2 regions of the Varibaculum prostatecancerukia genome follow, and region 2 is predicted to be linked to the other one. Evidence: riboswitches for the same ligand, from Rfam matches in the RefSeq annotation. Region 2 holds a riboswitch; the other holds the start of a gene.
What was found. Region 2 has a riboswitch for thiamine pyrophosphate ahead of KO216_RS05790 (phosphotransferase enzyme family protein). Riboswitches for the same ligand answer to the same signal wherever they lie in the genome.

Region 1 (12,070 bases), 770 kb from region 2:
ACTTCCTTAACTGCAAATCCCTTACTTAGCAGGCTGATAGTCATATCGGTTTCCACCCCCCAGCCAGCAGCCAAAGGTATAGCAGCTTGAAAAGCAGCAGTAGTTAGGCAACGTTGCCCCGACAGCGGAGCCTGGGGATTCCAGCCGGTAGTGCGCCTAATTGCCCACCTGGAAAGTCCTAGCACAAATCCGTGCCCGCCTGCTCCTGCCGGTCGTGGCAATACCGCGATTGTAAAATCGGCTTCTCCCTTGATTACCGGCTCTATCAGTGGAGCAGCCTCGGCGGCAGTTTCGCCTAGATCTGCGTCTAAAAATAGTAGTAGTGGCGGGTCTTCCCCTTTGACTGCCCGCATGGCCACCACTTTTGCTCCGGTTTCCATCGAGGAAGCCTTGCCGCGGTTAACCGTATGGCGCACGGTTACGGCTCCTGCTTGACGGGCAATATCTTGGGTGTCATCAGAGGAACCGTCATCTACTACTACGATTAGTTCCAGATCAACAAAGGGGAGGGCTTTAACTGCCCGAACCGTCGTGCCGATTCGTTCGGCCTCGTCCTTGGCGGGAATAATTACCGCAACCCGCGGATTAGCCTGTTTACCTGGATCTCTATGCATGGTTTGCCTCAGTTTTACCTATTCCTTAAGGTTCAAACTTATGGCTTTATTCTAACCATAAATAAGTGAACTCTGAACTATTTTGAGTATGCACCCCTAGCTACTGCCCCGAGCTGGGGATCGGTACTACTCGGTCGCGCCCTCAGCGGTAAACAAGTTCTCGGGTTAAACTTGACTAGGTTGCCAGTTACAGGAAGGAGGAAGCAGGTGGCTCGCGCGACGCGAATAAAACGCCGACTCTTCCGGCTGGTCATTCTAATCCTCACCCTGGCTTTAGTGGCGATAATTGCCGGGGGAACTTTTTTATGGCTACGTTACAGCTCCCGCCAAGCACAAGCTACTGGTTACTTCAAAAATAAACCGGTTTTACAGGCGGATTTCCAAGCCAGCGCCTACCACGTAAACTCGTTCATACCCCTGCTTGGCCAGCAGAATTTAGTAGAACCGGTAAGCTATGGAGATTACCGCGTTGCCGCAGGTGTCACCGGCTCTGGCAGCGCAGTTATTATGCAACTAGCTGAGGACGGCACTTCCGCCTGGTCAGTTGATTTAGGAGCTCCTCTGGTGACCTGCGCCCAGCAAGCCATCGGGGATTCCGAGGAAGAAAATCGCTTTTTACCCTGCCTTTATCAATCTGGCAACGGCTCCGGGGTCGCACTCGTGGATCTGAAAATGGGGACTGCCAATTGGGTATGGGAATCAGTAGATCCCTACGTCAACATCGGCACCACCGACTCCCAGATTGTACTGGTAGGCGAAGATCTTTCCTTACTGCGAATATCGCAGACCGGTGAACACCTATCGGAAGGATTAATGTCCCAGAAGGCCTCCGATACCCAGTTGCAGCCTGATTTAACTGCTTGTTCCCTCGATGATCAACCTACTGAACAGGCTCCGGAAAATTTTGAACTTTTTTCCGATTCCCTATGGATGATCGGGCATAACGGGATTAATTACCTGATTAATCCGGAAACTAATCAGATCCAAGTTGCCAGTCCCGGGCGTCTTATCCGCAATTCCGACGACACTGCGTGGGCGCTAAGCACTGATGACGGATGCGTACGCTCGTTCTATATTCAGCCACAACGTGCTCATATCGCTCCCCTCCCCAAAGGCACCACGGTCCCTACCGATAACACCGGACATCTTTTAAATATGGTGCAAAAAGGAGGAAAGCTGTTCCAGATGGATTGGGAAACATCCCGATCTTTGCGGGCTGTTTTTACCGAATCCGACTTCAAGCTGGGAAGTGAAACCCAGATTTTACCGACCAAAAAGTTTTTATATATAGCTAGCGGCGGACAGTTGGGGTGCTATTCCAGACAGGATGGGAAACGGCTCTGGGAATTCAGCGAAAACCCGGATACTTTACGTTTGCATCAAGACATCTTGCTCTACACCACTGACCAGGGCGAGCTGAAAGCAGTATCGAGCGCCGATGGAATCACCTTGTGGTCTCTTACCGATTCCGCTGGCATTAAATTCCCGCCCATCCGGGATGATAAGCAGCTACATACTTTTTCACCGCAATCATTTAAGACGTGGGGGCAACAAAACGATGAGAATCAAGGTGTCGCCAAGGGTGCGGCTAACCCCATGAACAAAGCGAAACCTGGTCTTAATTTCCCGGTTGATTCCTGTATTCGGGTGCGCGATGTCAGCGGTTCCGGCAGCTCCTATCAGGTTCAATTCGACCGGGTGTCCTGCAAGCTGAAAGGTGCCGAAAAGGTTATCCGGGTTATTGATACCGGGGAGGTCGAGCGTGGGAAACCGGCGAAAGATTATATGGATAAATGCCTGGATGACCCCGCAGCCACCAGTGCTATTACCGTAACCAGCGCCATCGCTGATCCAAAAATCTCTGCCCTATGCACCGGTAAAGCAGAAAACGCTGAAAAAGAACCTAATCAGCGAGGTGGTCAGCCAAGAACTGGCACCACACAGGTTTCGGAACGCTGAATCTGCAAACCTACTTCTTGCTGGGTTTGCTTTTTCGATAGGTGCAAACCCAATCCTGACTCTGCCTGTCCGGCGTATTCTTCACTATCCTGCTGCCAAGAAACCTCCGCCAAATATTTTCCACGCCGCACCCGTAAATCGCGGGCGGTAGCCGCAATCCCCTGTCCAGCCGGACACATCTTTAATCCTCCTGGCGCTATTGCCAGCTGTTCACCCTCTCCAATTTCAATCCCAAACTTTGCAGCTGCTCCGGCACTGAGAAAAGGACGATATCCAAGGAAAGAGGCTGCGGCTTGAGATCCGGGAGCTTCCCAGATTTCTTCCGCGCTGTTCGCGGCCAATATTTCTCCCTGATCCATAATTACAATCTGGTCTGCCAGTGAAAACGCTTCATCTTGGTCGTGGGTTACATAGACAACCGTTAATTCTAAATCTCGAATAATCTGGCGCAGGGTAATCACCAGTTCTTCCCGTAGCGCCCTATCAAGGGCAGAGAGCGGCTCATCTAAAAGCAACAGTTCCGGTTGCGGCGCGAGGCAACGAGCTAAGGCGACCCGCTGGGCTTGCCCACCTGAAAGGGTATCGATACTACGATCTTCATAGCCACTCAAACCTACGTTATCCAGCAGTTCTTTAACTTTTTTCCGTCTTTGCGTCTTGGGAAGATGCGCAATTCCATAGGCGATATTGCCACTTACATTTCGGCTGGGAAAAAGCTGTCCATCTTGGAACATCATTCCGAATCGACGCTGATGCACCGGCACCTGCTCCATATTGCGTCCTCGCCAAGAAATAGTGCCTGCCGCTAAAGGTTCCAGTCCCGCAATCGCGCGCAGTAGCGAGGACTTTCCGCACCCGGAAGGTCCCAGTAGCGCAGTTACCGTACCCAGCGGAACCTCGATAGTGAGATCTTTAACCGCCTCGACCTGTCCATATTGCACGCGTGCCTGGGAAATAGCTAAGCCGTCCATCAGTATTCACCAACTTTTCTTTTTCGCAGAGCTTCTACTGCGCTCATCACCAGGGAACAGGTTAAGCAGAGAATCACGGCCGCTGCCATCGCCATTCCATTTTCGGCAGGTCCCGCGCTGCCAGAAAGTTTATAAATCATCACCGGCAAAGTTAAGGATTCTGGCATCACCAAGAAGGATGCGGCCCCAAACTCACCGAAACAAACCGCGAAAGCAAAGCCGAAAGCCACTACCACAGCTCCCCAAATATAGGGGCCGTCGATAGTTAAGAAAATACGTGAAGGACGTGCCCCCAAGGTGGCAGCGGCTTCTCTTTGCTTCGGGTTGATAGTTTGCAGCATCGGACGCATTAACCTGATTACCAGCGGCGATGCTCCCAATGCTTGGGCTAAAGGCAGCAGGAAGGGGCTGTCAGCCAGATTCCAAGGGGGAGCCGCTAAAGTGATTAAGAATCCCAGACCAATCACCACGCTGGAAACCCCTAGCGGCAACATATTTATGGAATCAAAAATTTCTGCGGCACGCCGCATCCGCGGATTACGAAAATTCCGGGAAGTTACCGCTGCTACCAAGGCTCCTAATAAAGTGGAAACCACCGCACCGATAAGAGCTGCCCGCAGCGACACCCCTAAAGAGTTGATTACCGGTTGATCTATCAAAATAGAGGCATCCGGGCGGGTGAGGTCGAGATAGTTTTGCAGGGTCCATTGTCCGCGTCGGCGAAATGAGCGCGCCACTACCTGCGCCATGGGCAGGGCTATCAGAATTATAATCACTGCGGCGGCCGCCCAGACCGCGAAGCGTTGTCTGCCGTGAGCCAGCCGGGAGCTCTCAATAGTCTTCAGCTTTACCCCAACGCGCGCCTTATTTTGAAAATGTTGAGATCCAGCCAGCGCCGCCGCAACTATCACTACCTGCAGGAGCGCTAGGACTGCCGCCGCCGCTAAATCTAAATCAACGGAGGTGGTTTGATAAATCTGACTCTCTAAAGTTACGACCCCGATTCCTCCCAGAATCATCACCAATGAATAGGACGAAGAACAGTAAAGAAACACTAGGGAAGCTGCCGAAGCAATTGCCCCTAGCAGCTGCGGCAAGGTGACGGTGAAAAACGCTCGGCTAGGCGCGGCTCCCAGGGTGCGTGCCGCCTGGTAGGCACGGTGATCGAGGCGCGCCCAGACTGGCCCCACGGTGCGCACTATTAGAGAAACATTGTAGAAGACCATCGCTAAAATGACGGCTCCAAAGGTGCCGTCCAGCCCCAAAGCTGACAGCCAACCATCCTCGGAAAGAAGCGCCTTAAAAGCAGCGGCCACCCCGATGGTCGGCAGGACAAAGGGAATGGTTATTGCCGCGCGTAGGGCGGTTCTAAAGCGAAAATTTAGGCAGTAGAGCACCCAGGCGAGGGGCAACCCCACCAGGGTAGAGAAGAAAGTTCCCCCCAGCGCCAAGATGAGAGTGTCACGGATCGCCCGCCAAGTGAAGGAATCAGATAAAACTCGCCAAAAGGTAGAAAAATAGCCGGTTTCTCCGGCCTGCCCTACTCCCAGCCAGGCGAGTGCCAGCACCGGATAAAAAAAGCAGACCCCCAGGAAAAGGGCAGGAATTCCTACCGCCAGGACGAGAAATATCCGTCCCGGCGGTAGGATTCGACGCTGAGAGAGGCTGGTCAAGCCGTTATCCCAGTACCGCCTGTACCTGGCGAATCCACTCGCCACGGTTCTGCTCAATCTGTACCGGATCAAGTTGCTTATCGTTTTCAGGACGGGGAGCGAACTTCTCTAGCTTCGGATCTAGTTTTACTTGCTCATCAATGGGGTAGGTGATGTTTTCACTCATAATGGCGCTCTGACCTTCCTCACTGTAAAGCCAGTTCAAAACCTTTTCGGCGCCAGCGGCGTTCTTCGCGCCCTTGAGCACCGCCCCATATTCGACCGCCGGATAGCAGGTACCCGCGATATTGGCAGTCGGAGCCGAACTGCCGTCCTCAGAAACCGACCAATAGGGGGAGGAGGAGTAAGACATCACGATCGGGAACTTTCCTTTTCCTTCGCCTTGGGTAAACTCTTGATTATAGGCTTCATCCCAGGTATTTACGGCTTTGGTTCCATTAGCCATCAAGTCTTTCCAGTACTTGACGTATCCGTCTTTACCCTTTTGTTGCACGGTAGCCAGTAGCATCCCCAATCCGGTATCAGATTTGGCGGGATTCTCGATTACCGTCAAGCCCTTGTATTCCGGTTTCAGTAGGTCATCAAAGGTTTCGGGCACTGTCAGATTATGATCTTTAAAATAGGCAATATCGTAGTTGGCGCATACGTCGGAGCGATCTAGAGGCAGCGCCCCCTCAGCCTCCTTATTCAAATATTTTTCCGCAGAGCTAGGAACCTTTACTTTCGAAGGTGCAATCACCCCGGCCTTAGCTACCTTCACTACGTTATTGGCGGTCAATCCTACCGCCATATCCCCCAGCGGAGAATCTTTACGCAGGATCAATTTGGAATCGAGGGTGCCTGATTCTTCCCCGTTTACCAGCTTAATTTCCTGTCCGGTAGCGGCTTTAGCTTTGGCCAAAGATTCTTTGCCCAGCGTCCAGCTACCATTGGTAACAATCGTCACCGTGCTGCTATCACCCTTGGTAGGGGCGGCACTTTTATCGTTTCCACAACCACTTAGTCCCAGAGCTAAGGCTCCGATTGCTAAGGTTGCGGTAAATCGCGCGAATTTACGCATTTTTCCCTCCATCTGTCAGGAGGGGACTTGCGGGCGCAAGTAAGAGACTCGACTTCCTGCGCCAGCATTACCTGGTTCAGGTGCGAGGGTCTGTCCACCTGGACACTCTCAGCCTATTCGGCTCCCCTGTCGTTACTGTCACCTAAAGCTTATCACCAGTTATTCTTTAGCCTCTAAAAAGGCATGTTTTTACTGGTTAAACCCGCATCCTAGGAAAATTTAGTTACCAAGATCAAGAACGTCCTTTTGGCGTCCTCCATACCAGCTATTAGTACGCCGCATGGCTGCTCGCTGAATCAGGGTAACTGCTATCCCCGAGATAGCGGCAAACAACACTACTTCCAGTAGCGAAGATTGTGCTGCTTCTTCCCCATCCTGAGGAGGTTTATGGCCAGTCACCAGCTTCCAACCGGTGTTAATCACCAGGTTTGCTACCAGTCCGGCACCCGCCAAGCTGGCGGCACTTGCTACTTTCCACCCAATATCCATGGTTTACCTTTCCGCCTTGTTAGTTATCTCTAAACTACCCTAGGTTATGGTTCGCTGATCCCAAATCTGGCTCATCTTCATCTGGGTTCTGCGGCATATCTCGACGAGCACAGGCCGCTGAATCGGGCACGTCCTCACTGGCAGACTGGGAATCTTCGGCAGGAATATCCGCTCCGGTTTCTACCCCTTGCCTCCTTTTTTGGGCCAGGGCAGATAGATCTTTACTTATCTGATCTTTTTCGAGGGCGCGGCGCACCAATTCGCGTTCATGTTCGGTCGCCTGGTGTCTGTCGGGTTCATGCTCTGCATATTCAGAAATCAGTTCACTACCTTTCATTAGGGATACGCAAACCAATCCGATTAGCGACAGTACCAGAAGGGGCACAAAAATATCCCCCAAGGCGCCGGCATAGGCAGCGCGGATCACCTGCTGTTGAGCAGGGTTTAATTTATCCAGCTCCAGCGTAGAGGATTCGGCCATGGTGGCACCTTTTTGCCCTAATTTCGCCATCCCCTCCCTAACCTGACGAGCAATCTCCCAGGTGAATACGAAACCACAGACTTGAATCCCGATAGCTCCTCCCATAGACCGGCAGAAAGTAACCGTAGAGGTGGCAGCTCCCATGTAGCGTAGTTTCACCCCGTTTTGCACCGCCAACACCAGGTTTTGCATACTGGCACCTTGCCCCGCTCCCAGCAGGAACATCCCCAGGGCGCAGAACCAGTAGGGAGTCTTTTGGTCAACCAGGGTGATTAGTAAAATACCTAGGCACATCACCACGAAGCCACCGACCACGAAGCGTTTCCAGCGTCCTATCCGCGAAACCAGCTGACCTATCAAAGTTGACGCAATAAAAGTACCGATCATTCCCGGCAGCAGCGCCATTCCCGCCAGTGCGGGATTCATCCCTTTCGAGATTTGAAAAAACTGGGTAAAGAACAGGGGCGGAGCCACCATTGCAGTTCCCACCGAGATTGACCCTAAAATCGCCAGCAAGGTGGTGCGCTGAGTAAACATCCACATGGGGATGATGGGTTCCGGAAAACGCAGTTCCCACAGCACGAATACCACCAGGAACAGCGCGGATAAAGTGAGCATCACCGCAGTTTGCCAGGAGGCAAAAGCAAAAGTTTTACCGGCCAGTGACAGCCAAATTAAGGTACCGGAAACCGAGGCAGTAATCAGGGCAGTACCTAAAAAATCGATCCTCGGTTTAGTGATTTGAGGTGTCGGAACCTTCAAGAAACGCCAGAGCACCGCCATGGCTGCCAGGGAGAAGGGGATAGAAATCCACAGGCACCAACGCCATCCCATCCAGGGAGTCGCTACTATGAAACCACCAACCAATGGTCCGGAAATGTTGGCAATCGCCATTACTGCCCCGATATAGCCGTTGTAGCGTCCGCGTTCGCGCGGGGGGATCACCAAGGCGATTACCACCTGGGAAAGAGACATGATCGCGCCCATCCCGATGCCCTGCACAATCCGGGTAATAATCAGCTGCCAGGCAGCGTTTACTGCTCCAGAAAGCAAAGATCCAAAAGTAAACAGCCCGATGGCCCCGATTAGTAGTTTCTTGGAGTCATACATATCGGCGAGTTTCCCCGAAACCGGGGTAGCTACCGTCGCCGAAAGCATCGCTGCGGTAACCACCCAGGTGTATTGAGATTCGCTGCCGCTAAGTGCCGCCATCATCGTGGGGAGTGCGGTACCGATGATAGTTATTGACATTACCGCCACGAACAGCACCATCAGTAGTCCTGATAGCACTTGCATAACCTCTGAGTGCCCTCTAGGAGAAGCGAGCTTGTTATTTGAGTTCATTTAAATCCTTGCACCTCGCGATTACCGCTAAATTCTAGCCGCCGCCAGGAAAAGTTTTCTAGTTTCTACAACGACTTATATAGAAATTTGCATTCGCTATTGGCGATTTAGGCGGCTGAGGTCATCCCCTACCGCAACTACTGAAGAGAAGGGAAACTAATTCCAGGTTACTAGGAAGGAATCTTCGTCTACTACCGTTCCCGCAGCTACCTGAGCCAAAAGGCGAGCCGCGTCCTCAAAGGCGTTTATTACTTTCATCCGCGCCACTCGCTCTACGCGGCTAAGACGCCTATTCCCCGACGGTTCCCCTAACCATTGCAACTGGTAGATAGCGAAAGGTTTTCCATGATTAGGGTGAAAACGCAAGGAGGCCGGCACCTGTAAACTCGCTTCGACTCCCACAAAGAAATCTGCCCCCGACCCCAGGGAGCCGTAAAAAGCAAACGCATTGCTGTTACTTAGCTGCCCACCTACTTCTTTATCAAAAGCTGCTGCCTCTGCCGCTATCCAGGCAAGTTTTTCTGCTCCCAGTTGGGCGGTTACCAAGGCTTCGGCCTCCCGCTTAAGACGCTGCTGAGAACGACTGGGGCGCTCGGGAGCTCCCGGTTCTGTATTTAGTTCTCCCAAGACCGGTTCTAGCAGATCCTTTAGGGCATTTTTTTCTATCCAATAGGGCGAATAAACCGCCAAGTTTACCGCCGAGTCCGGATCCGGTGAAAGCATTTGTGCAGCGGAGTCTTTTGAACTATTTCCCGGCCCCACCCGCAGACTCCCTCCTAGGCGGCGACAAATCGCTAGTAGGCCACGGAGCGCTTCATATTCCAGACCAATCGGCTCACTGGCAGCAAAAGCATCGGTGAGCAGGTCGATTCCTCGCAAATCTTCCGCTAGCTCTCCGCTACGCTGCCGCGGACAATCCAGGCGAAAAGCAACCTGGGAGTAGGGTGGCAAGTGCAAGGTTTCACGAGTTTGCTGGTCAAGAGAAAAAGGACCATTCAATTCGGCCTGTCCCGTCAGGCGCAAGCGGCCAGGAGCAACCCATCCGGCGTCCTCCCAAAGGGAAACCGCTAGCGCCTCTACCTCTTCCGGGGTGACTTCCGCGGGGAAAACTACCAGCTGCGGACAACCTACCGGGGTGAAGTCAGCAGCTTCCAGGGGTCCCTGGCAGCGCATATAGGACGCTCCGGGGTTAATAGCTGCCGCCTGCTTTTGAGTTTGTATTCCCTGCTCAGTTAGGCGTACCGCACGAATTTTCCCGGTTTCTATCCGCGCAAAGGTAGAGGTATCGGTAAGCGGAGTATCGCTCACTGTGTTTCTTCCATTTTCGGTACTTCGCTGCAACTAAAGCGCAGGTAGGAGCGGGAGGCAGTCGGTCCCCGTTGCCCCTGGTAGCGCGATCCTCGCTCCTGGGATCCGTAGGGTTTTTCCGCCGCCGAAGACAACTGGAAGAAACACAGTTGACCGACTTTCATACCCGGGTAGAGCAGAATCGGCATAGTCGCAGTGTTCGATAGTTCCAAGGTGACGTGACCGTTGAAACCGGGGTCGATGAAACCGGCAGTGGAGTGGGTTAATAACCCCAGGCGTCCCAGTGACGATTTTCCTTCCAGGCGTGCAGCAATGTTGTCAGCTAGGCGCACTCTTTCCAAGGTGGATCCCAGCACGAACTCTCCGGGGTGGAGGACGAATGGTGCGCTCTCCCCCACATCAATTAGATGAGTCAGGTCGTCTTGGGGTAGCGCCGGGTCGATTACCGAGTATTTATGGTTATCGAAAAGTCGAAAGTAACGATCCAGGCGCACGTCGATAGAGGCGGGCTGAATCATTTTGGGGTCATAGGGGTCAATCTCGACTTCCCCGGAGGCACACAGTTTGGCAATGTCACGGTCAGATAAAAGCATGGTTTCAGTCTAGCGCAGCCCGCATACTTGTTAGGGGCGGGTAGCTATTTTCCTTACGCAGGTTACTAAAACCGCTATTTAAAGAGGACGCGCCCGCTCATCCATCCCAATCCGGCGGTAGGCGCGCGGGATTGCGAAAAATGACCACACACATCCGCTAAATGCCAATGCCCCGGTAATCTCGGCTGCTACCGCCGCGCTAGCCAGTCCCACTATGGCGGAGGTAAGGAAGGGGCCAACGGTGGGGCCGATTTGGGAAATGGATTGCCAGATGCCTAAGAATCGCGAGCGTCCTACCTCGGGAGATAGGTCTGCTCCCATAGTGAACAGAATTCCGGCAGCCAAACCGTTGCCGAGCCCCACGGTGCAGGCAGAGATGAAATAGGGAAGCAGGCTACCTGCAAGCCCTAAGGCAATGAATCCTGCGCCCATAATCGCTAGGGAAGGGATGATGGCGGCGCGGCGTCCGAACCGATCCATTAGCTGCCCGGAGGCATAGAAGACCGCCACATCCAGCAGGGCGCTAACCGCGAAGGTTGCGGAAATAACTTCATTAGACACACTTAGGGTTCGCCCCACCAGTGGTACTACCACTATTTGTCCTGCTCGCACCAGTGACAGCAATATCGCGCACACCGCCAGCAGGGCGGTGGCTGGTGCGTCGGCGGAGGATCGTGCCCCTGGCTTAATGGGAGTGGTGGCGGGGGTGGTTTGCTTTCCTGTTGATTCCCGATCGCCGGTTATTGCCCCCGCCAGCCCGGCTTCCAACATATGCGGATCAGGAGCGGTAAATACGGCCACTAATACTGCTGCTAGCAGCGCCGTTACTATCTGTAAGTAGAACGCTCCTTCAATTCCCCAGGCGGCAATCACTGCCGAACCGATGGCCGGACCTACCAGTCGCCCTAGCCGCGCGATCCCTCCTAACATGGCCATTGCCCGGGCTCTAAAAGTAATCGGAACCGTTTCGGTTACGTAAGATTGCCGCCCTAGCTGCCAGATTCCGCTGGAAAGTGCCAGAGCCACTATTGCGCCTAGATAAATCATTTGCGCAAAACTCTGTCCAGGAAATCGCAAAGAAATCAGGGTGGCAACCAAAGCGGAGGTTGCCAGTAATGAGCCGGTAATTAGGGCGTTGCGATCTCCTAACCGGTCTACGAAACGCCCGATAAGCGGGCCGGTGATCACTGCAGTAACGCCCGCGATTCCTACCAGTGCCGAGGCTAAAGCCGCGTGCATTCCCAGTTCTAGGGCGGTGATTACCGTAACCGCATTTAAGGTTCCCAGTCCGATTCCCCAGGTCAGTGAGGGCGCATAGAGCGGCAGGGTTAACTGCACTAGCGGCGAGGACGGAGGTTTTGGCACCTGGCAATTATAGTGTGAGCAGGGCACTTTTAGGACTTTTGTTCACCTTTGAAGCGGGTCTGTCATCTCAGGCGGCAGAGTTAAAACTTTGGCGACTGGGGAACTGTCTTTGAAAGTGAGTAAATAACGGCGGGAGTTATCAAAAATTAACCTATTAGCCAGGAAGTGTTCACCGATTAGCTGCCAAGCGGTAAACTCCTATTCCCCTTCAGT
Region 2 (12,070 bases):
AGCAGAAACCAAAGCTTTCACCTCCTACCTACCCGACAGTTCTTTGCTGGCTGATAGCCTCACTCCGCGCTCGGCAATCCGCCAATACCAGGATTTCTTCACCGATTTCGATTCGGCGAAAGCCTACGAAATGGTAGATTTTTTCCGTCTTCCGGCCGATCGAAAGCTATCGGCAATGTCCAAAGGGATGCGCGAAAAACTCCAAGTAGCGCTGATCATGTCGCGAAATGCGCGCGTCTATCTGCTGGATGAGCCCATTAGCGGGGTAGATCCGGCGGCCCGGGACGTCATCTTGCGGGCAGTTATTTCCCGCTTCAATCCCCAGGCAGTGATGCTGCTATCTACCCACCTGATCAGCGATGTCGAGCCCGTAGTCTCTACTGCCGTCTTCATGTCGGCAGGACAAGTATTTTTAACCGGAGATGCAGACCAACTCCGCAGCACCTATCAAACCAGTCTGGACGGACTATTTAGGGGGATGTACCGATGATTACTAAAATAATGAAACACGATTTCCTGGCACTGCGTAAACCGCTAGGTATTACCATCGGTTTTACCTTGCTGACCGCAATCTTGAGCGCGATAGCCGTCTCAATTTTACGTAACTCCGTAGCCGCAGGGGCTACCATATTCTTATTGGCATTCTTAGGAATGCTAGCTGCCTACCTGGTGTATTCGATAATCCTTCTGGTTCACTATTACCGTTCCATGTACGGCAAAACTGGGTATTTCACCATGTCAATCCCGGCGCGTCCGACCGAGCTATTTTGGGCAAAAAGCCTTTTTAATCTCTTAGCGCTCTTCTTTTTCGCGCTAGTGTTTTTTGGCGGAGGACTACTTCTATTCACGTCTATATTTTTAGAAGATACCACTGGCGCCGCTCTAAAATCCTTCTTTACAACCAAAGAGACCTGGCAAGTAGCGTTTCTAGTTCTTATGACTCTGTTACTATCCTCGATTTCCAGTGTTTTCTTCTACCAGTTCATAGTTACCGCCGGAAACGGCAAACCTTTCCTGGATCGTTTCGGAAAAATTGGCGGCCCGATATTAGTGGCGGTACTGACCTATGTGGGAATGCAATTTATCGGCTTCCTGCTGATGCTTCTCCCTGGGCAACTGGTATTTTTCGCCCCCGATGCCCCATTCATTTCTCTGGATTGGGATGGAGTTTTCTTCATTATAATTGGACCGATTGACCCCAGTGAGTCTAATCCTGTGGAGCCGCCAGCAGTTCCAATCTGGTGGCTGCTCGGCACCGGTGTGCTCACGGTGGTCGCAGGTTATCTCACTACTATCTTCCTAAAGAAAGGTACTTCCCTGCGCTAAGAAAAGTGAATGACAGAAGGATCCCTCGGTATCCTCCGGGGGATCCTTCATTCGGGAAGCAAACAAGAAAAACCATAAAGGAAAGCCCCTAGCAGGAAACTGCTAGGGGCTTTTTCTTAACTTCGAGCTTTACTCGAAATCGTCTGCCGGGCTGTACAGCCCCAGCTTTACCGCTTTGGCCAGGTGACGAGGTGCCACATAGGAACGTCCATCATTGCCCTTGACCGAAGTAAGCTGGGGTGCCTTGGCTTTCCAAGCAGACCGCCGGGTGCGAGTATTCGCACGAGACATTTTGCGCTTTGGTACTGCCATCACGGACTCCTCTAACTAATACAAATAGAAAAATAACCTATATAACTGTGCCATTTATAGCGGAAAGATTCCAGTTTCAACCATGTGATTTGTCTCGCGAGCACGCTATTTCGGGAAAACGGGACTCCCAAAGCAATTTTTTCCGAGGACGCACTTGGGACGCACTTGCCCCAAAACCTCAAACCTCCCCCTCCCCCGCCTGGCTAGTAGATAGGATCGAGCTATGCGCACTATCTACGCCCCTGCCCGCAGCGAAATCGAGATTAAACGTTCCCGTTTCATTGCCTCCTTAGCGCGCACCGATAGTGAAGAGGACGCCCGCGCGTTTATCGCGCAGATTCGCAGTGAGTTCCCCGATGCTCGCCACCACTGCACTGCTTTTATTATTCACCAAGACTCCGGACCAGATACCGCCCGCAGTAGCGACGATGGGGAGCCGGCAGGCACTGCCGGAGGCCCGATGCTAAACGTGTTAACCGAATCGGGATTAACTAATCTGACCTGCGTAGTTACCCGCTATTTCGGGGGTACAAAACTGGGTACGGGCGGGTTAGTGCGCGCCTATTCCGGCGCGGTACAGCAAGTGTTAAAGGACGCCCAAACGGTGCGGATTGTTACCCAGCCTTCCTACCAGCTGCAGCTACCGATCAGTGAAGCCGGAAAAATCGAGGCAAAACTTACCCAAAACGGTTACCAGATCCTAGATCGAGACTTTGCCGAAGAAGCCACTTTGCGATTCGCTGCCCCGCTGGAAACTAGCCAATCGCAGATCGAAAGCTATCTGTCGAGTATTAGTGGCAGGGAAATCAACGTAGAGACCGCGCCCGATATCACCCGAGAAGTGCGGGAGTAAATGCCACCCAGACAAGTTCGTTTATTAGACCTTTTTATTTACCTCTGCTCGACCGACTAACAAATCAGCTTGCACGCAGCTTCCCGCGCCTACTTGCGCCCCCGGAACAAGAAAACTGGCGACTAACAGCCATCCCCAAGTTTTACTGAGCGCATAAAAGTTGCGCCGCAAAGAGTTAAGATGTTAGAACTTGAAGTGACCGAGTTTTCACGCCAGATTGGAGAGGCAAATGCGTTTTCCCGTTTCCTCCCGCTGTCGCGTATGTCGCTAGGGGCATCCCGCCGACCGCCCAGGCGCGGGTTGTCCCACGGGGCAGTAGGTTATTTTCCGCCCCGACCCCAGATCTTTAAAGCTGGATACCCAGCATTTTCACTTAAAATAATTTGAAGGAAAAGCATGAATATCGCAAAAGACGTAACTGAATTAGTAGGCCGCACTCCCCTAGTAAAAATCAATCACCTGCTGCCGGCAGATTTTGACGGCGAAGTAGTAGCCAAAGTCGAATCATTTAACCCCGCCTCCTCGGTTAAAGACCGGGTGGCCTTAGCGATGGTGAACGCCGCCGAAGCATCTGGAAAGTTAAAGCCCGGCGGCACCCTGGTGGAGTCGACTTCTGGAAATACCGGGGTAGCCCTCGCGATGGTAGGCGCCGCCCGCGGCTATAAAGTGGTGATCACCATGCCAGAATCTATGTCCAAAGAGCGCCGCGCCCTGATGCGCGCCTTTGGAGCCGAGCTGGTACTTACCCCGGCAGCAGAGGGGATGCAAGGGACTGTGGACGCCGCCCAGAAAGTGGTGGCAGAACGCGAAGGAGCCATTTTGGCTTCTCAGTTCACCAACCCCGCTAATCCCCAAGCGCACTATAAAACCACTGCCGAAGAAATCTGGGCCGACGCGCACGGGAAAGTTGACGCTTTCGTGGCCGGGATCGGAACCGGGGGCACCGTCACCGGAGTAGGCAAGCGGCTAAAGGAACTAAATCCCGATATCCAGGTTTTCGGGATTGAACCGGCAGAATCCGCCCTACTCACCAAGGGAGAGGCCGGGGCGCACGGGATTCAAGGCATCGGGGCAAACTTTGTGCCTGAGATTCTTGATTCGGCAGTAATGAACGAAATCCTGACTATAAAAACTGAGGACGCAATCGCGATGGCGCGCCAAGCCGCCGCTAAAGAAGGGCTGCTAGTGGGGATTTCCGCGGGTGCCGCCTTGGTGGGAGCGTTGCGTTTAGCGCAGCGCCCTGATATGAAAGGTAAACGTATCGTGACTTTGCTGCCCGATACTGGCGAGCGTTACCTCAGTACCCCGCTGTTCAAAGATCTAATGGACTAGGAGAAAAAATGGCGAAGCCGGAACCGACTTTGGTGCAACTATGTAAAGAAGATTTAGCGGCTGCCATCAATTCGGATCCGGCTGCCCGCAACAAGTTAGAAGTGGCGCTAACCTATCCGGGAGTGCACGCAGTCTGGGCGTACCGCCTGGCACATATGCTGTTCAAGAAAAACTTGAAACTGCTGGCCAGGATAGTTTCTTCGATTTCCCGCAGCTATACCGGGGTGGATATTCACCCCGGGGCTCGCCTGGGGCGGCGTCTGTTCATTGACCATGCCAACGGGGTAGTAATTGGGGAAACCACCAAGATAGGTACCGACTGTGTATTGTTTCACCAGGTCACCTTAGGTGGGGTGTCGATGTCAAAAGGGAAACGGCACCCCACCCTGGGGGATCGGGTAATGGTAGGAGCTGGCGCCAAAGTTCTCGGCCCGATCCACGTAGGCTCCGATGCTCGGATTGCCGCCAATGCGGTAGTAGTACGCGATGTGCCTGCGGGGTGCTCTGCTATCGGGGTACCCGCGCGGGTAACTCCGGGATGCAAGCAGCAAAAGACCGCTGAACTGATTATCGACCCCACCTTGTTTATTTAGGGCAAGGACTCGTTTTTAGGGTGCCGGCAGCCTACCTGCAGGGATCACGCCCCGGAAGGTAGCGGCCACGCCGGGCAGTAATATCTGGTTTAGGCAGTAAACGTGCAAAATGAGGCGGCACGCCCTCGAAAGAATTCATGGGAGGACGCAATCACGCCGATACCGGGCAAAACTGGTTTAACAGTGGATTAAAATCCGGCTATCGGTGAACGCACGCGCCAAGGCGGAAGCATCTTCGACTACAATTTAGAAGTAACAAGCTAGTTGTGGAGGAAAAATGATTAGCACAGTTCCGGAAATAGTTACAGGAGTTACTCGCGGGGATGCTGACGCCTGGGAGCGGGCACGTTCCCTGCTCACCGACTACTACTGCCAGGCACACAATCCGCGGATTACCCTGTTTTCTCTGACCTCCAAGTTTTCCCCCAGTTTTCCGCTACAACCCCAAGCCGGCGTCTCCTCTGGGGAGGATGCCTGTAACCTGCGCGACTGCGATGTTGTAGCGTTAGCGAACCTAGATATTGAGGTCGATAGCGATAGCCTGGATCAACTTTTTGCTTCCGAACCACTGCCCGAACTTATGGGGCAAATCCCCATCGACACCCAGTTGGTAGATATTCCGCTCCAGGTATTCGAGGACGAAACTGGCCCCTTGTCACAGGTATGGACGGCGCTAACTAAAGATCCGCTGGTGCTAAAACCGAAGGAAGCGGCGGCGCTTTTAGCTCGGCTGCGTCCGGCGGCGCTCCCTCTTTTTTCGAAGGCTGACCGCCGCCCCTGGGGAGAAGTCAGTGACTATGTTCAGTTCTGCCTAGACCTTCATGATCTGTTATTAGCTGACCGCGGACGGCTCGCGCACCAGCTTTATTACCTGCGGGAAGCCTTGGAACTGCCCGAATGGGTTTCGCAAGTACAGCTTTTACAGGCATTAGTATTCGCGGCTTCGCAGGAACAGCGGGCAGCCGAAAAAGAACGGCTTCGCCAAGAAAAAGCGGCTCGCCGTCAAGAACGAGAGGAAGAAAAACTCCGCAAAAAACTAGCTAAGCGCTCTAAGAAGCAGCGCAAAAAACTTGCGAAACAGCAAAAGACGCAAAGCGAGGCACAAAAAGCTGCTGAGGCTAAGGCTAAGAAGGCTCAGGGCAAAGAGTCTCCGAAAGCCGCCCCCGCTAACCAGGTAAAAGAGCGCACCGGAAATGCTCGCCATTTAGGAGGGGAAGAACCGGCTGACTTGGGTAACTCCCGGCAAGCGTTGAACCGTCGCGGACGGCACGTGCGCGAAGATGACGGGGACGACGGTTTCATCTCTACCGACCCGGTATCCCTCTAAGGTAACTCTTGCCCCAAAGGTTCTTCCTGTCCCTTAGCTAGCATCTGCAGCTAAGGGACAGGAACTTTTTAATCCTCTCCCTCTAATATGAAACTATGACGAGTTTTGATCTGGAAACCTACACCCAAGGTTTAACTGACTTTATTACGGCATCCCCCTGTGCCGCCTTCACGGCGCACACCCTGTCTGAGATATATAGCTCCCAGGGCTTTAAACCAGTCGATCCCTCGCAGCCTTGGCCGCAAAAACCCGGACGCTACTTTTTACGCCGCAAGGGCGCCCTCATCGCCTGGATCGTACCTGCGGGCTCCCCCAAAGGGTTCCGGATCATCGGCAGCCACACTGACTCTCCGGCATTCAAACTTAAACCCACCCCCGATAGCCTCAGCCCCGATGGTTGGGGGCAGCTAAACGTAGAAGTTTATGGGGGGATGCTCCCTAACTCTTGGTTAAACCGAGAACTAGGAATCGCCGGGGTCGTTTATGACCGCTCCGGACGTTGCCATCTGGTGCGCACCGGAGCAATCGCGACTATCCCCCAACTAGCTCCCCACCTAGATCGCGAATCAGCCAACAAACTGGAATTAGACCGGCAGCAACACTTGCATCCCCTCTGGTACGTAGGAAGCTCTCAGCGCCGAATCCTTGAGGTAATCGCAGAGCAAGCCGGTCTCAACGGAGCCGGTGAGATCTCTAGCCATGAGCTCTACACTTTCGATACTCACGAACCCCAACGGCTAGGAACTAACCGCGAGTTCCTGGCATCGGCCCGGCAAGATAATCTGCTATCCGTTTACAGCGCCACTCAAGCCCTATTAAGCCTGGCAGAAAAGGACTTTCAGGGAGAAAATATTCTGGTCAGCGCAGCTTTTGACCATGAGGAAGTCGGTTCCCACACCGAAACCGGGGTCGCCGGGCCGCTACTGGAACAGGTTTTACGCCGCTGCGCCCTCACTGAAAATAAACCTGACGCGTTTGAACGGATGCTGGCGGAGTCCTCGTGCCTATCAGCAGATGTTGCCCACTCAGTAAACCCCAACTATCCCGAAAAACACGACCCCGACACCCGGCCGATGATGGGAGCCGGACCGGTACTCAAACTCAACGCCTCCCAGCGGTACGCCACCGATGCGCAGGGCTGGCATATTTGGGAGGACGCGGCCAGGCGCTGCGGGGTTAAAACCCAATGCTTCGTATCCAACAATGCCGTCACCTGCGGGTCAACTATCGCCCCCATGACTGCTACCCGCCTGGGGATCACCACTATTGATGTGGGGGTACCGATTTTATCAATGCACTCTGCCCGGGAAATATGTGCCCTTGGCGACCAGGTGGAGATAGCTAAGATAATGCAGTCTTACCTGCAGAAATAACTGTTAGTGGTGGGCCATACTGGTTTCGAACCAGTGACCTCTTCCGTGTGAAGGAAGCGCGCTACCCCTGCGCCAATGGCCCCTTGAACTGAAACTACGTTACCGGATTTTGAGGGCGCAAACCAAATCCACCAATCTTCTGGTACGCTTCTGGTAGCACGGGAGCTTTCGAGCTGAGAGGAAGCAAAACGCTTCGACCGTTACACCTGATCCAGGTAATGCTGGCGCAGGAAGCTGGTTCACCTGTGCGCATATTTAGGAGGCACAGATGGACCGGGAACAACAGCTAAAAGTGGTAAATAACCAGTGGCCACCCCTTAGCGCCTGTAAAGCCACCGAAGTTTTAAATGAAATCCCAGAGTTTCGCGAGGAGCGAATCGCTAAGCTCTCTCCCTCTTCACGCCCCATGGCTGCCGCCGGCTTGCTGAAAACCGCTAGCGGCAAACAGGTATTTTTAAAGCGCTACCACCACCATCTGGTCAGCGAAAATGAGCTGGAGGCTAAGCACTCCTTTGTTAATCAGCTGGCAGAAAGCGGCTTTTCTACCCCGCGTTTTTTCTCTTTCAACCCCAGGGGGACCGTGCTCCGCTTAGGAGAGTGGATTTTTGAGGCTTCCCAAGGCGCCCCCGGGCAAGACCGCTACCGGGATCTGCGCTCCTGGCTACCCCCGAAAACCAGTGAAGAGGCGGTGGAACTGGGGAGGGTAGCTGCCCGCTTACGCCTGGCCAGTCAAAAAATAAAACCGCTGTCGCTAGAACCCGGCCCCTATCAAAACCGGATAGAGCTAATGCTGGGAGACCCGTTGGCGCGCCTAGCAGACTTCTTAAATACCCATCCGGTACTTGATACCTATTTGAAGGAAAATGGAGCCGACCTAGCGGGAGCGCTGGAGCCTTTGCGACCCTTAGCAATAACGCTTACTCCTTTAAAGAGCGCCCCGCGCTACTTTACCCATGGCGACCTGCATGTTTCCAATACTTTTTGGGAAGGAAATGAAATTACTTCCCTGATTGATTTTGGACTCGCCTGCCCAAATCCCCCGCTTTTCGACCTGGCGGTGCTCCTGGAGCGCCACAGCATCGACTGGATAAGTATTACCGAGGGTAAAACTGACAGCTACTGGCCGGAAGTCGCCGGTGACTTACTAAGTGGCTATGGGCAGGTCTTGCCGCTGTCCGGAGAAGAAATCGAGATGCTCGGCGCCATGATTGCCCTGTGTAACGTAGAGTTTTCCCTTTCTGCTATCGAATACGACCTGCTCGCTCCAATCGATCCGCAGATTAAAGACTGGGCCTGGAATATTGGGTTCCAGGGTCATAGCCAATGGTTTCTGACCGAACCAGGCAAAAAATATTTATCAACCATCAATCAACTAGCGAAAGAAAGAGCATGCGAAAAATAGCTACCGCATTAGCCTGCACTCTAGCCCTAACCCTGGCGGGGTGTTCCACCGGATCTAGTTCCGCAACTAAAGATCCCGAATTGAAGAACACTTCGGTGATTTTAGACTGGACTCCTAACACTAACCACACCGGGATCTATGTCGCCAAAGAAAAAGGTTTTTACCGGGAAGCGGGACTAAACGTAAAGGTAATGGGTTTTTCTAAGAGCGGCGTGGAATCAGTAATGGCTGCCAAAGGCGCGGATTTTGGGTTCTCTGGCACCGACTCTATCGCCTCCTCGAAGGCCTCGAACCTGGGAATCAAAATGGTGTTCAACCTGCAACCGAAATCCTCCTATATGGTGGGATTTTTGGATAAGGCTGATATCCAGCGTCCCCGGGATTTAGACGGTAAAACCCTCGCTGACTTCGGGGGCGGCTATCAACATATCGCCACCAGAATGCTGATTCAAAAGGACGGCGGAAAGGGCGATTTCAAGAAGGTAGTCGCCGGTGCCCAAACCTTACAGGCGGTAGAGAATGAACGCGCCGACTTTGCGGAACTGCTGTCTACCTGGGAGGGAATCGAGGCGGAACAGAGCGGCTATAAACTACGCTACTTTGACTACGAAAAGTACGGGGTGCCTACTACCCCGGCGCTGCTCGGGATATCCACTCGCGCAGATCTGATCAAAGATAATCCGCAGCTAGTGCGCGCCTTCGTGCAAGCCACCCAAAAGGGTTACCAGTGGGCGATAGACCACCCCAAAGAGGCCGCTAAGATCCTGATGGATGCTAATCCGCAGGCAAAGCTAGATGCCAAATTGGTTAACGCCTCCCAGGAGAAACTTTCCAAAGAATATTGGCCAGATGCGGCCGGCACTGTCGGTCACGCCGATATGGACAAGTGGCAAAGCTACTTGGACTTCATTATTGAGCAAAAACTGGTTGCTGACGGAGATGGAAAACCCTACACGCAAAAGATTTCCGCCCCCGAGGTAGTAACCAATGAATTCCTAGCCAAAACCAGCAGTAAATGAAACATAGCTCGCGTCTAGTCGCCGCCGGACTGGTCCTGTTAACCCTGGCTCTGTGGGAAGGGGTGTGCCGTCTGGGGCAAGTTAACCCCAAGCTGCTACCTGCCCCCAGCGTGATTATAAAAGCGGGGATAGCAGACTGGCCGGCGGCCTCGCTCGCCACGCAAGTAACTTTGATTGAAGTACTGGCGGGTACCTCGCTAGCGATTATTTCCGGGATAGCGATTTCTTTCGCCCTGTGGCGGGCGAAAACATTCGGTAAAGCGGTGATGCCGCTGCTGGTAATCTCCCAAACGATTCCTGTAGTAGCCATCGCTCCCCTGCTGATTATCTGGTTCGGCTTTGGTATGACCTCGAAAATCCTCCTGGTGGCCTTGTTTGGGGTTTTCCCACTTATCGTGGCTTTCACTAAAGGGCTATCTGCGCCCTCGCGCGACCAGATAGATGTGGCGCGCTCTCTGGGAGCCTCCCCCGCCTGGATATTCGCCCATCTGCGAATGCCGGCAGCCCTGGGAGACTTTATGACCGGACTACGCATCGCGGTCACCTACGGTCCCGCCACTGCCGCCACTGCCGAGTTCGTGGGGGCAGAAAATGGTTTGGGGATTTATCTACTCACTGCCCAAGGATCTTTCCGAACAGAACTAGTGTTCTTCGGAGCCGGAATCTTGACCTTGATGACCTTAGCAGCCTACCTGCTGGTAGAACTGGCCGAACGCATCTTAATCCCCTGGAAGAAGGCAAAATGAGCCTACTAGAAATATCAGAGGTAACGAAGAAATTTACTACCCCGCCCCTGATTGCCTTGGAGGACGTGGGGATAACTATCACTGCAGGAACGGTAACGGCCCTGGTGGGACCCTCAGGTTGCGGAAAATCGACCTTGCTGCGGATAATCGCCGGTCTCAGCTCCCCAGATCAGGGAAAAATCACTTGGTCTGTGCCAGAACCCCTAGTTGCCTTGATGCCGCAACGCGATGGACTATTTTCTTGGAACACGATTGAAGATAACGTGGCCCTCCCGCTACGTATCCGGGGAGTGACCCGCCGGGAAGCCCGCGAGCGCGCCCGCGCCCTCCTCGCTCAGTTTGAGCTACAACAATTTTCCCGCGCCTACCCGGCGCAACTGTCCGGGGGGATGCGTTCGCGAGTTGCTTTTTTGCGCACTATGCTCGCCAAACCGACCTTAATCGCCCTGGATGAACCTTTCGGGGCTCTCGATCAAATAACCCGGGCTCAAATGCAACGCTGGCTCTGGCAAGCTACTCGCAGCCGCGGTTTAACCCTCCTGCTAGTCACGCACGATATTGCCGAGGCAGTAACCCTAGCTGACCGCGTGTTGGTGATGTCCGAGCGCCCGGGCCGCATCATCGCGGACGTAGCGATCCAGATTCCGGAACGTGCCGAGTTTTTATCGGCAGACTCACCGGCAGCGACCGGAAGTTCTACTCACCGGACCGGTCTACGTACCACACCTAAATTTGTGACCGCTTATCAAGAAATCGAAAACGCCCTCTGGGGCAATTAAATAAGGAGAAAAAATGGATTTAACCCGAATCCGCTTGGAATATGTAGTTACTTGGCCTAACCACGCAGGCCTTTTCGTCGCCCGCAAAAAAGGGTGGTACCAAGAAGCGGGACTAGATGTTGATATCTCTTGGGACGGTTTCGACCGCGGCACCCCCGCACAGCTAACTGCTAAAGGCGAGTTCCAGTTTGCCTCCATTAGGCTGGGAGAACTGCTGGAAACCCGCCACAGCGACCACCCCTTCGTAGCCGTCGCTACCTTTAATCAAAACCAACTAGGTGGGGTGATTACTCTCCAGGAGAAGGGGATTCGCCGTTTTCGAGATTTAGAAGGAAAAACCGTCTCAATTCCGCCGGTTAAACGGCTCATCCAAATGGTAGTGGAAGCCGTCGAAAAAGATGGCGGTGATTTTTCCAAGGTAAATGTCGTGGATCCCGGAGTATTCGAACCCGATATTCGCGCAGTTGAAAAAGGCAAATATGACGCTATTTTCAATGTTCTAGGCTGGGAAGCCTACCAGGGCAGTAAACCATTCTCCGAGGTAGTCCAACTATCCTTTGACGAAATGGGAGTTACTCCCCACCACGCCTATTTCCTGTGCGTGGAAGAAAGCTATCTGCGTAGCCACGAAGATCAGGTACGGGCGTTCCTGGCTGCCACTGGCCGCGGCTACGATTTTGCTCGTGACCAGCAGCCAGAAACCGTAGACATTCTGGCTTCTACTATGTGCGCTAGTGAAGAGGATACCTTGACCGCGTCCCTCAAATTCATGGCACCGTCCTGGCATGCACCCTCGGGGCGCTGGGGCGAGATGGATGCGGAAGTGATTCGTTCCTACACCACTTGGATGAGCGAAAACGGCTTTACTACTGCTACCTTAGCGGACGTGGAGGGTGCTTGGACTAACGAGTACCTGCCCGAAAAGTAGGCATCGTCAATAGAGTTTTCGGCTCGGGTACCTAAAATTGCTAGCAAAACTAGCAGGTATCCGAGCCGAAACTTTTTGGT

Region 1: it holds a riboswitch for thiamine pyrophosphate, as region 2 does, so the genes downstream of both, KO216_RS02495 (thiamine ABC transporter substrate-binding protein) here and KO216_RS05790 (phosphotransferase enzyme family protein) in region 2, are expected to answer to the same signal.

The regions. Positions count from the first base shown of each region.
Region 1 is NZ_OW968402.1:555,261-567,330, reverse strand. It holds gene KO216_RS02515 (glycosyltransferase family 2 protein) at 1-614, opposite strand, end outside; gene KO216_RS02510 (outer membrane protein assembly factor BamB family protein) at 822-2,573, shown strand; gene KO216_RS02505 (ABC transporter ATP-binding protein) at 2,534-3,544, opposite strand; gene KO216_RS02500 (ABC transporter permease) at 3,544-5,217, opposite strand; gene KO216_RS02495 (thiamine ABC transporter substrate-binding protein) at 5,222-6,277, opposite strand; TPP riboswitch at 6,314-6,415, opposite strand; gene KO216_RS02490 (DUF4235 domain-containing protein) at 6,497-6,766, opposite strand; gene KO216_RS02485 (MDR family MFS transporter) at 6,801-8,591, opposite strand; gene KO216_RS02480 (beta/alpha barrel domain-containing protein) at 8,748-9,899, opposite strand; gene dcd (dCTP deaminase) at 9,896-10,492, opposite strand; gene KO216_RS02470 (MFS transporter) at 10,571-11,857, opposite strand.
Region 2 is NZ_OW968402.1:1,327,872-1,339,941, forward strand. It holds gene KO216_RS05745 (ABC transporter ATP-binding protein) at 1-490, shown strand, start outside; gene KO216_RS05750 (hypothetical protein) at 487-1,326, shown strand; gene rpmF (50S ribosomal protein L32) at 1,456-1,638, opposite strand; gene KO216_RS05760 (YigZ family protein) at 1,862-2,491, shown strand; gene cysK (cysteine synthase A) at 2,888-3,823, shown strand; gene cysE (serine O-acetyltransferase) at 3,832-4,416, shown strand; gene KO216_RS05775 (DUF6308 family protein) at 4,694-5,743, shown strand; gene KO216_RS05780 (M18 family aminopeptidase) at 5,839-7,116, shown strand; tRNA gene KO216_RS05785 (tRNA-Val) at 7,124-7,198, opposite strand; TPP riboswitch at 7,265-7,366, shown strand; gene KO216_RS05790 (phosphotransferase enzyme family protein) at 7,385-8,518, shown strand; gene KO216_RS05795 (ABC transporter substrate-binding protein) at 8,506-9,537, shown strand; gene KO216_RS05800 (ABC transporter permease) at 9,534-10,283, shown strand; gene KO216_RS05805 (ABC transporter ATP-binding protein) at 10,280-11,062, shown strand; gene KO216_RS05810 (ABC transporter substrate-binding protein) at 11,076-11,990, shown strand.